Regions from separate parts of the Streptomyces sp. NPDC025806 genome, predicted to be linked through region 1. Evidence: riboswitches for the same ligand, from Rfam matches in the RefSeq annotation. Region 1 holds a riboswitch; the other holds the start of a gene.
What was found. A riboswitch is a leader RNA that binds a small molecule or an ion and turns the genes downstream of it on or off. The one in region 1 is predicted to bind S-adenosylmethionine.
Positions count from the first base shown of each region.

Region 2: another riboswitch for S-adenosylmethionine. It lies ahead of ACZ4E1_RS01590 (aminotransferase class V-fold PLP-dependent enzyme); the one in region 1 lies ahead of thrC (threonine synthase).

Region 1 is NZ_JBVHMU010000006.1:140,578-145,640, reverse strand. It holds gene thrC (threonine synthase) at 1-909, opposite strand, end outside; SAM riboswitch class I at 928-1,083, opposite strand; gene ACZ4E1_RS16125 (glucosyl-3-phosphoglycerate synthase) at 1,248-2,222, shown strand; gene ACZ4E1_RS16120 (alpha,alpha-trehalose-phosphate synthase (UDP-forming)) at 2,284-3,666, shown strand; gene otsB (trehalose-phosphatase) at 3,914-4,744, opposite strand; gene ACZ4E1_RS16110 (DUF3263 domain-containing protein) at 4,817-5,053, opposite strand.
Region 2 is NZ_JBVHMU010000001.1:348,990-354,052, forward strand. It holds gene qcrB (cytochrome bc1 complex cytochrome b subunit) at 1-1,068, shown strand, start outside; gene trpD (anthranilate phosphoribosyltransferase) at 1,199-2,263, shown strand; SAM riboswitch class IV at 2,350-2,467, shown strand; gene ACZ4E1_RS01590 (aminotransferase class V-fold PLP-dependent enzyme) at 2,692-4,083, shown strand; gene ACZ4E1_RS01595 (Lrp/AsnC family transcriptional regulator) at 4,112-4,393, opposite strand; gene ACZ4E1_RS01600 (rhomboid family intramembrane serine protease) at 4,434-5,063, opposite strand, start outside.

The DNA.
Region 1 (5,063 bases):
GACCGGCGAGCAGCCCTCGGCCTGGGCACCGAAGAGCTTGTACGGCTTGTCCTCGACGAGGCCGAGCTTGATGAGCTCCTGCAGACCCTTGTCGATCTTCGTGAACTGCGAACCGGACGCGATCGGGATGACCAGCTGGTCCGGGAGCTGCCAGCCGAGCTGCTCGCAGATCTCGTAGGCGAGCGTCTTGGAGCCCTCGCCGTAGTACGGGCGCAGGTTCACGTTGACGAAGCCCCAGCCCTCGCCCAGCGGGTCGCCGATGAGCTCGGAGCAGAAGCGGTTCACGTCGTCGTAGTTGCCCTCGATGGCGACGAGGTCACCGCCGTAGACACCGGCCATGACGACCTTGCCCTGCTCCAGGTCGTGCGGGATGAACACGCAGGAGCGGAAGCCGGCGCGGGCGGCGGCGGCGCCGACGGCGCCCGCCAGGTTGCCCGTGGAGGAGCAGGAGAGGGTGGTGAAGCCGAAGGCGCGGGCGGCCTCGATGGCCTGGGCGACGACGCGGTCCTTGAAGGAGTGCGTCGGGTTGCCGGAGTCGTCCTTGACGAACAGCTTTCCCTGCTCGACGCCGAGTTCACGGGCCAGGTTGTCGGCCTTGACCAGGTGGGTCCAGCCCGGGTTCAGATTGGGCTTCTCGGCGACGTCGGCCGGGACGGGCAGCAGCGGGGCGTAGCGCCAGATGTTCGCGGGGCCGGCCTCGATCTGCTTGCGGAGCGCCTCGGGGTCGCCGACGGGAAGGTCGTACGCGACTTCCAGAGGCCCGAAACACTCGACGCAGGCGAAGATCGGGCCGAGCTCGAACTTCGCACCGCACTCGCGGCAGGAGAGGCCCGAGGCGGGACCGAGGTCCACGGTCTTCCCGGCGTTCGCGGAGGGGGTGGTTCCGGTGGCGACAGTCTGTACAGCCATGAGAGGCGAGGCCCTTTCTCCTCATCTTCCTCACGACGCATCTCGCCGTGAGACGGATTTGGCACCTTCCCTAGCCGGGAGCCTCGCGATGGACAGTTGCGGTGTCCTACGAGACCGGCTGGAGGGTTGCCGGGGCTTCAACGGGCCGTATCCCTCTGCCCCTCTGGATGAGCGGTATTCGATTGTTGAGCGCGGCTCACGGTGACCCCGGCATGCGGTGGTCCCCGGCCTTGTTCAAGACTGTAACCGACGGCTCGGGCGCTTGAGATAGTCGTCCGAACCGCGAGATGGATCACAAATCGTCCCGCACCACCACGCGGAGTGAGGAGCAGCCGACCGTGCTGGAAGAGGTAGAGCGCTGGCTGGGCGAGCGCTCCTGGTCCGTGGCGGACCGGCCGCCGCACCAGCTGATCGCCGCGAAGCGCGCGTCGGGGCAGACCGTGAGTGTCGTGCTGCCCGCGCTCGACGAGGAGGCGACGGTCGGCCAGATCGTGTCCGTGATCCGGCGTGAGCTGATGACGGAGGCGGTGCCGCTGGTCGACGAGCTGGTGGTGGTGGACTCCGGGTCCACGGACCGGACCTCCGAGGTCGCGGCGGCGGCCGGCGCGCGGGTCGTGCACCGGGACGCGATCCTGCCGCGGATCCCGGCCCGGCCCGGCAAGGGCGAGGTGCTGTGGCGCTCGCTCCTCGTGACCTCCGGCGACATCGTCTGCTTCGTCGACGCGGACCTCAAGGAGTTCTCCGCGGACTTCGTGTCCGGAATCGTCGGGCCGCTGCTCACCGACCCGGACGTGCAGTTCGTGAAGGCGATGTACGACCGGCCGCTCGGTACCGAGTTCGATGAGCCCGCCTCCGGCAGGACCGCGGGACAGGGCGGCCGGGTGACCGAGCTGGTGGCGCGGCCGCTGCTCAATCTGCACTGGCCGCGGCTGGCCGGTTTCGTGCAGCCGCTCGGCGGCGAGTACGCGGCCCGCAGATCGCTGCTCGAACAGCTGCCGTTCCCGGTCGGGTACGGGGTCGAGCTGGGGCTGCTCGTGGACGCGCTGCACACGGTGGGCCTGGACGCGCTCGCGCAGGTCGACGTGGGGGTCAGGAAGCACCGGCACCAGGACGGGCAGGCGCTCGGCCGGATGGCGGCGGCGATCTACCGCACGGCGCAGCTGCGGCTCGCGCGCGGGCATCTGGTGCGGCCGGTGCTGACCCAGTTCGAGCGCGGCGACAAGGGCTTCGAGCCGCGTACGCACGACGTGGACACGGAGGAGCGGCCTCCGATGGCGGAGATCGACGAGTACCGCGAGCGCCGGGTGGCCTGAACGTCGGGTGGCGTGAGCGTCGTTACGTTTGAGGGTTTCCGGGGCGGGCTAGCGTGCCCGTATGGCTTCCACTCCTGGTGCTGCTGAGGTTCTTGTCGCGTCCAACCGGGGCCCGGTCTCGTACGTCGTCGGGGACGACGGCGCGGTCACGGCCAAGCGGGGCGGGGGCGGGCTCGTGTCCGCGCTCAGCTCCGTCGACGACAAGCTGTGGGTGTGCGCGGCGCTCGGCGACGGGGACCGGGAGGCGGTGCGGCGCGGGATCACCGAGCCGGGTGTGCGGATGCTGGACATCGATCCGGAGGTGCACGCGGCGGCGTACAACGGGATCGCGAACTCGGTGCTGTGGTTCGTGCACCACATGCTGTACCAGACCCCGCTGGAGCCGTCGTTCGGGCCGGAGTTCCGGCGGCAGTGGGCGGCGTACGAGGAGTACAACCGGGCGTTCGCCCGGGCCCTCGCGGACGGGGCGGCGCCGGGTGCGACCGTCGTGGTCCAGGACTATCACCTGGCCCTGGTGCCGGGCATGCTCCGCGAACTCCGCGGCGACCTGCGCATCGGGCACTTCTCGCACACGCCGTGGGCGCCCGTCGACTGGTTCCGGATGCTGCCGGACGACATCGCGGAGCAGCTCCTGCGCGGGATGCTCGGCGCGGACCGGCTGGGCTTTCTGACCCGGCGCTGGGCGGACGCGTTCACGGAGTGCTGTACGCGGATCGTGGGCGGGCCCGGCGGTACGGAGATCGGGGTGCACGGGCTCGGGGCCGACGCGGAGTTCCTGCGGGAGCGGGCGCACCGGGAGGACGTCGAGGAGCGGCTCGCGGCGCTGCGGGAGCAGGTGGGCGCGGGGCGCAAGGTCGTGGTGCGGGTGGACCGCACGGAGCTGTCCAAGAACATCGTGCGCGGGCTGCGGGCCTTCGAGCTGCTCCTGGAGACGCGGCCGGAGTGGCGCGAGCGGGTCGTGCATCTCGCGTTCGCGTATCCGTCGCGGCAGGACCTGGAGGTGTACCAGGAGTACACGGCGGAGGCCTCCTGGGTCGCGGCGTCGATCAACTCCCGTTTCGGTACGGAGGGTTGGACGCCGGTCGTGCTCCACGTGAAGGACGACTTCGCGCGCTCGCTGGCGGCGTACCGCATGGCCGACGTCGCCCTGGTCAACCCCATCCGCGACGGCATGAACCTCGTCGCGAAGGAGATCCCGCTCGTCGCCGAGGGCGGGTGTGCGCTGGTGCTCTCGCGGGAGGCGGGGGCGTACGAGGAGCTCGGGGACGCTGCGATCGGGGTGAACCCGTTCGATGTGAGCGGGACCGCTGCCGCGCTCGGGGCGGCGCTGGACATGCCGGACGCGGAGCGCTCGGAACGGGCCGAGCGCTTGGCGGCAGCGGGTTCTTCGTTGCCGCCCGCGCAATGGTTCCTCGACCAATTGGATGCCCTGCGCGCCGGGTGAGCGCGGCGCGGATTCCCGCCGTAGGGGCCGGCGATCGTCGCCAGGTGTCGGCCGGTGGGGCTTCTCGCGCAGTTCCCCGCGCCCCTGAAGGCACACTCCGTGCACCCCAGGGGGCAGCTGGCTGTGCCGCGACGACGCCCCGCCGTAGGGGCAGACGATTCGTCGCCAGGCGCCGGCCGGTGGGGCTTCTCGCGCAGTTCCCCGCGCCCCTGAAAGGCACACTCCGTGCACCCCAGGGGACCGCCTTCTAGGCGGCGCCCAGTTCCCTGGCCAGGGAGTTCAGGAAGGTGGCCACTCCGGCGGGGCCCGGGACGGTCAGGTCGGCTCGGGTGGCCAGGTCGGGGACCTCTTCGCTGGCGCTGCAGACCAGGAGGCCCGGGGTGCCGTTCGCGCGGAGTTTTTCCACGGCGGCGTACGCGGGGAGGTCGCCGAGGTCGTCGCCGGCGTAGAGGACCGATTCGGCGCCCGTCTCGCGAACGTACTCGGTCAGGGCCACACCCTTGTCGACACCCGGCGGGCGGAGTTCGAGGACGAGGCGGCCGGGTTCGACGACGAGGCCGTGGCGGGCGGCGAGGGCGGCGAGCGGGGCGCGGAGGGTGTCGAAGGCGGCCTGGGGGTCGGGGGCGCGGCGCGTGTGGACGGCGACGGCGCGGCCCTTCTCCTCGACGTACGTGTCGTGCCACAGGCCGGCCGATTCGAGCACCCCGGGCAGTTCGGAGCGGACTCCGGCGACTCCGGGGTGCGGCGCGGGCGCGTGCACGGTGCCGGTGACGGCGTCCCAGCGCTCGGCGCCGTAGTGGCCGAGGACGACGAGGTGTTCGAGCCCGGGCACTCCGGCGAAGCCTCCGTGGCGGACGGCGACGCCGGCGGGGCGTCCGGTGATGACGGCGACGGAGGCGACGCGGGGCGCGAGGGCGGCGAGCGCGGGGACGGCGTCGGGGTGGGCGCGGGCCTGCTCGGGGTCGGGGACGATCGGGGCGAGGGTTCCGTCGAAGTCGAGGGCGATCACGCTCCGCTCGGGGCGGGCGAGAAGCGCGGCCAGACCTTCACGGCCGGCGGCAGTCCGTGGGGCGTCCATAGGGGCGACCTTAGAGCCGTACGCCCGAGTACCGCACCCCGGCGATTTCCGGCCGCCGCGCCCGGCTCCCGGCTACCGCTCCGCGCGCCGCGATTCCCGGACCCGGCGCAGCCGGTTCACGGTCACGGGGGCGTACGCCAGCGCCCGCTCGTCGTCGGCGAGGGCGTTGAGGAGCTGGTAATAGCGCACGGGGGCGAGGTCGAGCTCCTCACGGATGGCCCGCTCCTTGGCCCCCGGCGACGGCCAGCTCCGCCCCTCGAACGCGAGCAGCGCCTTCTCGCGCTCCCCGAGTACGAGTATGTCGTCCATGCCCGCCACG
Region 2 (5,063 bases), on a different contig from region 1:
CCGATCGTCGGCACGTACCTCTCGTTCTTCCTGTTCGGCGGAGAGTTCCCGGGCGGCGACTTCGTGGCCCGGTTCTACTCGGTCCACATCTTGCTGCTGCCGGGCATCATGCTCGGCCTGATGGTGGCGCACCTGATCCTGGTCTTCTACCACAAGCACACGCAGTTCGCGGGCCCCGGCAAGACCGAGAAGAACGTCGTCGGCATGCCGCTGCTGCCGGTCTACATGGCCAAGGCGGGTGGCTTCTTCTTCCTGGTCTTCGGTGTCATCGCGGTCATCTCCGCGATCGCCACGATCAACCCGATCTGGGCCATCGGCCCGTACCGTCCGGACCAGGTCTCCACGGGCGCCCAGCCGGACTGGTACATGGGCTTCTCCGAAGGCCTGATCCGTACGATGCCGGGCTGGGAGATCAACCTCTGGGGTCACACGCTCGTCCTGGGTGTGTTCATCCCGCTGGTGATCTTCCCGCTGGTCCTGGTCGCCATCGCCGTCTACCCGTTCATCGAGTCCTGGGTCACCGGCGACAAGCGCGAGCACCACATCCTGGACCGCCCGCGCAACGCCCCGACGCGCACCGCGTTCGGCGCCGCGTGGATCTCCTGGTACTTCGTGCTGATGATCGGTGGTGGCAACGACCTCTGGGCCACGCACTTCCACCTGTCGATCAACGCGATCACCTGGTTCGTCCGCGTCAGCTTCTTCGTGATGCCGGTCGTGGTCTTCATCGCCACCAAGCGGATCTGCCTCGGCCTCCAGCGCCGCGACAAGGACAAGGTGCTGCACGGACGCGAGTCCGGCATCATCAAGCGCCTGCCGCACGGTGAGTTCATCGAGGTCCACGAGCCGCTGAACCAGGACGCCCTGCACACCCTCACGGCGCACGAGCAGTACGCGCCGCTGGAGCTCGGCCCGACGGTCGACGAGAACGGTGTGGAGCGCAAGCTGTCGCGCCTGCAGAAGCTGCGCGCGAAGCTCTCGAAGGGCTACTACGGGGAGCACAACCAGATCCCCAAGCCCACCGCCGAGGAGTACAAGGAGATCACCAGCGGCCACGGCCACCACTGATCTCTGACGCTGTTCGCCACGGCAGGAGCCCCCGTCCAGGCACTGGACGGGGGCTCTTCGCCGTCCTGGCACTGGATAAGGTGGGAGCGCCCCTTTCTCACCTGTCCTACGCGTATCACCAGGAGCGGCGATGAGCGCTTTGACCCCCGCTGGAGGCGACACCGCGGCGGGCCGTTCCTGGCCCTCCGTCCTCAACGGCCTGCTGGAGGGCCGTGACCTGAGCGCCGACGACACCGCGTGGGCGATGGACCGGATCATGCGGGGCGAGGCCACCGACGCGCAGATCGCCGGCTTCGCGGTCGCCCTGCGCGCCAAGGGCGAGACCGTCGCAGAGATCTCCGGTCTGGTCCGCGGCATGTACGAGCACGCCAACGTGATCGAGGTGCCCGGCGAGACCGTCGACATCGTCGGCACCGGCGGCGACGGAGCCAAGACCGTCAACATCTCGACGATGTCCGCCATCGTGGTGGCCGGCGCGGGCGCCAAGGTCGTCAAGCACGGCAACCGGGCCGCCTCCTCCGCCTCCGGCGCCTCCGACGTCCTGGAGAAGCTCGGCGTCAACCTCGACCTGCCGCCCTCCCGGGTGCCCCAGGTCGCCGAGGAGGCGGGCATCACCTTCTGCTTCGCCGTGAAGTTCCACCCCGCGCTGCGCTACGCCGGCGCCGCCCGCGGCCAGCTCGGCATCCGCACCGTCTTCAACCTGCTCGGCCCGCTGACCAACCCGGCCCGGGTCCGCGCCCAGGCCGTCGGGGTCGCCGACGCCCGGATGGCGCCCGTCGTGGCCGGAGTCTTCGCCGAGCGCGGCAACTCCTCGCTCGTCTTCCGCGGCGACGACGGCCTCGACGAGCTCACCGTCACCGGCACCTCCCGGGTCTGGGTGGTGCGCGACGGCGCCGTGCGCGAGGAGCGCTTCGACCCGCGCGACGTCGGCATCGAGCCGGTCCCCATCGAGGCCCTGCGCGGCGGCGACCCGGCGTACAACGCGGAGGTGGCGCGGCGCCTGCTCGACGGCGAGCGCGGTCCGGTCCGCGACGCCGTGCTGCTCAACTCGGCGGCGGCGCTCGTCGCCGTGCGCCCCGGCGAGGGCACGCTCGCCGAGCAGATCGCGGCCGGCATGGAGCGGGCCGCGCACTCGATCGACAGCGGGGCGGCCAAGGCGGCCCTGGAGCGCTGGGTGGCCGCCACCCAGAAGTGACGCGGCACCTGCCTGACCGAGGGCGCAGTCCAGAATCTGGACTGCGCCCTTGCCGTTTCCGAGACGTGTGGCAGGATGCTTTTCAAGGTCATGAGTGACAGCGATTTAGGCCCCGGCTCGCTGTCCGGCAACCCTCCGTCCGTGGCGGGGTGCCCCGGGTGAAGACCAGGCCATGCGCAGCAAGGCGCGTGGCAAGCGCGGACCCCTCGCGAATCCTGGGGTCCTGGGTCGTTCGAGGGAGCAGTCTCGTGAGCAAGCGAATGCGTTAGGGCTTCTCGCCCCTTCTCCACCACACCCTCCGCCCGGCCGGGCCTCCGTGCCGCCGTGCGTCGAGGTCAACACCCGTACGCCGACGGCCTTTTGAGCACCGTCATATCCGCCGTGCGGGATCTCTCCATCCCTTCGCCTTGTCCTGCCGGGAGACACCCATGTCCGCTCACACCCCCTCCGCCGCCGTCACCGCCGCCTGCGCCGAGTCCGCCGACCCCGCCTGCGGCGCCCCGCTGCCGGTCCTCGGCCGCGACGTCACCGTGCCGCTCGTCACCGGCGGCGAAGTCACCTACGCCGCCCTCGACTACGCGGCCAGCGCCCCCGCCCTCCAGCGCGTGTGGGACGACGTCGCCGCGTACGCCCCGTACTACGGCAGCGTGCACCGCGGCGCCGGGTACCTCTCCCAGCTGTCCACCGACCTGTTCGAGAACTCCCGCACGGCCGTCGCCGAGTTCCTCGACTGCCGCGAGGACGACCAGGTCGTCTTCACCCGCTCCACCACCGACTCGCTCAACCTCCTCGCCCAGGCCCTCCCGGCCGACTGCCAGGTCTTCGTCTTCGAGACCGAGCACCACGCCTCGCTGCTGCCCTGGCGCGACGCCCGCGTCACCTACCTGAACGCGCCCCGCACCCCCGACGAGGCCGTCGCCACCCTGGAGCGCGCCCTCGCCGACCGCGACCCCTACGGGCCGGCCCTCGTCTGCGTCACCGGCGCCTCGAACGTCACCGGTGAGCTGTGGCCGGTGCGCGAACTGGCCGCCGCCGCGCACGCACACGGTGCCCGCATCGTCCTCGACGCCGCCCAGCTCGCCCCCCACCACCCCGTCTCCGTACGGGACCTGGACGTCGACTGGGTCGCCTTCTCCGGGCACAAGCTGTACGCGCCGTTCGGCTCCGGCGTGCTCGCGGGCCGCTCCGACTGGCTGACCGAGGCCGAGCCGTACCTCGCCGGCGGTGGCGCCTCGCGCAAGGTCGCCCGGCGCGCGGACGGCGGCGTGGACGTGGAGTGGCACGAGAGCGCCGCCCGTCACGAGGCCGGCTCGCCCAACGTCATCGGCGTCTACTCGATCGCCTCCGCCTGCAAGGCGCTGACCGAGGCGGGCTTCGACTCCCTCGTCGCCCGCGAGCAGCACCTGATCCGGAAGGTGCGCGAGGGCCTCGCGGCGGTGCCCGAGGTGAAGGTGCTGTCGCTGTTCGGCGACGACGCCCCGCGGGTCGGCGTCATCTCGTTCGTCGTCGAGGGCTGGAACTCCTCGCACTTCGCGGCCGCGCTCTCCGCCGAGTACGGCATCGGCGTGCGCGACGGACTCTTCTGCGCCCACCCGCTGGTGCGCACGCTGCTCGGCTCGGACCCGCAGCAGCAGGGGGAGTGCGGCGCCCCCGAGGCGGCGCCCGGCGAGAAGTCGCTGAACGCGATCCGCGTCAGCTTCGGCGCGGGCACCCCCGACGAGCACGTCGAGCGCTTCGTCGCCGCGGTGGCCGAGCTCGTCCGGGACGGTGCCCGCTGGACCTACCGCACGGAGGACGGGCGCTGCGTCCCGGCCTCCTGAGGCTCGACGAGGCTTCCGGGAGGTCCGCTCAGCCGTCGAGGCCGATGGAGAACGCGGCCTCCAGGTCGTGCTGGGAGTAGGTGCGGAAGGCGACGTGGGTGTCCGTCGCCTCCACGCCGGGGATCTTGCTGATCTTGCCGGGGATGACATCGGCCAGATCGTCGTGGCGGGCGACCCGGACCATGGCGATCAGGTCGTACGTGCCCGTGACGGAGAAGACCTCGCTGACGCTCTCCAGCGCCGCGATCGACTCCGCGATCTCGGGGATGCGGTCCACGCTGGTCTTGATGAGCACGATCGCGGTGATCACGGCTGGCTGTCTCCCTCGGTGGCCGTGGTGTGGGTCGCCTTCACTCTAGCCCTCCCGTCTCCCGCCCCCGCCCTTGCAAAGAAGCGCTCCGCGCACCCCTCTTTTTCCCCCGATACCGCACCCATGCGTAGAGGAACCCGGTGGAGAAGCCGACCAGGTGCGCCAGATAGGCCACCCCCGGGCCCTGTCCGGCCTGCCCCGCCGCGGCCCACTGCAGCGCCACCCAGAACGGCAGCACCACCCATGCCGGGAAGCGCAGCGGCAGGAAGAGGAGGAACGGGAACAGGCTCGTCACGCGCGCGTCCGGGAAGAGGTACAGGAACGCGCCCAGGACCGCCGAGATCGCCCCGGACGCGCCCACCAGGGTCTGCTCGGAGCTCGCGTGCGCCAGGGCGTACCCGAACAGCGCGAGATACCCGGTGACCAGGTAGAAGAGCAGATAGGGCAGCCGGCCCATGCGCTCCTCGGTCATCGTGCCGAAGACATGCAGGAAGAGCATGTTGCCCAGCAGGTGCAGCCAGCTGCCGTGCACGAACAGGGCCGTCAGCGGGGAGAGCGCCGCCCGCCAGGACCCCGCGAACAGCTCCGCGGGCACCACGCCCCACCGCTCGAAGTACGCGCTCTGCGCCGCGAGCAGCCGGTCCCCGGTGCCGTACGAGGGATTCAGGCC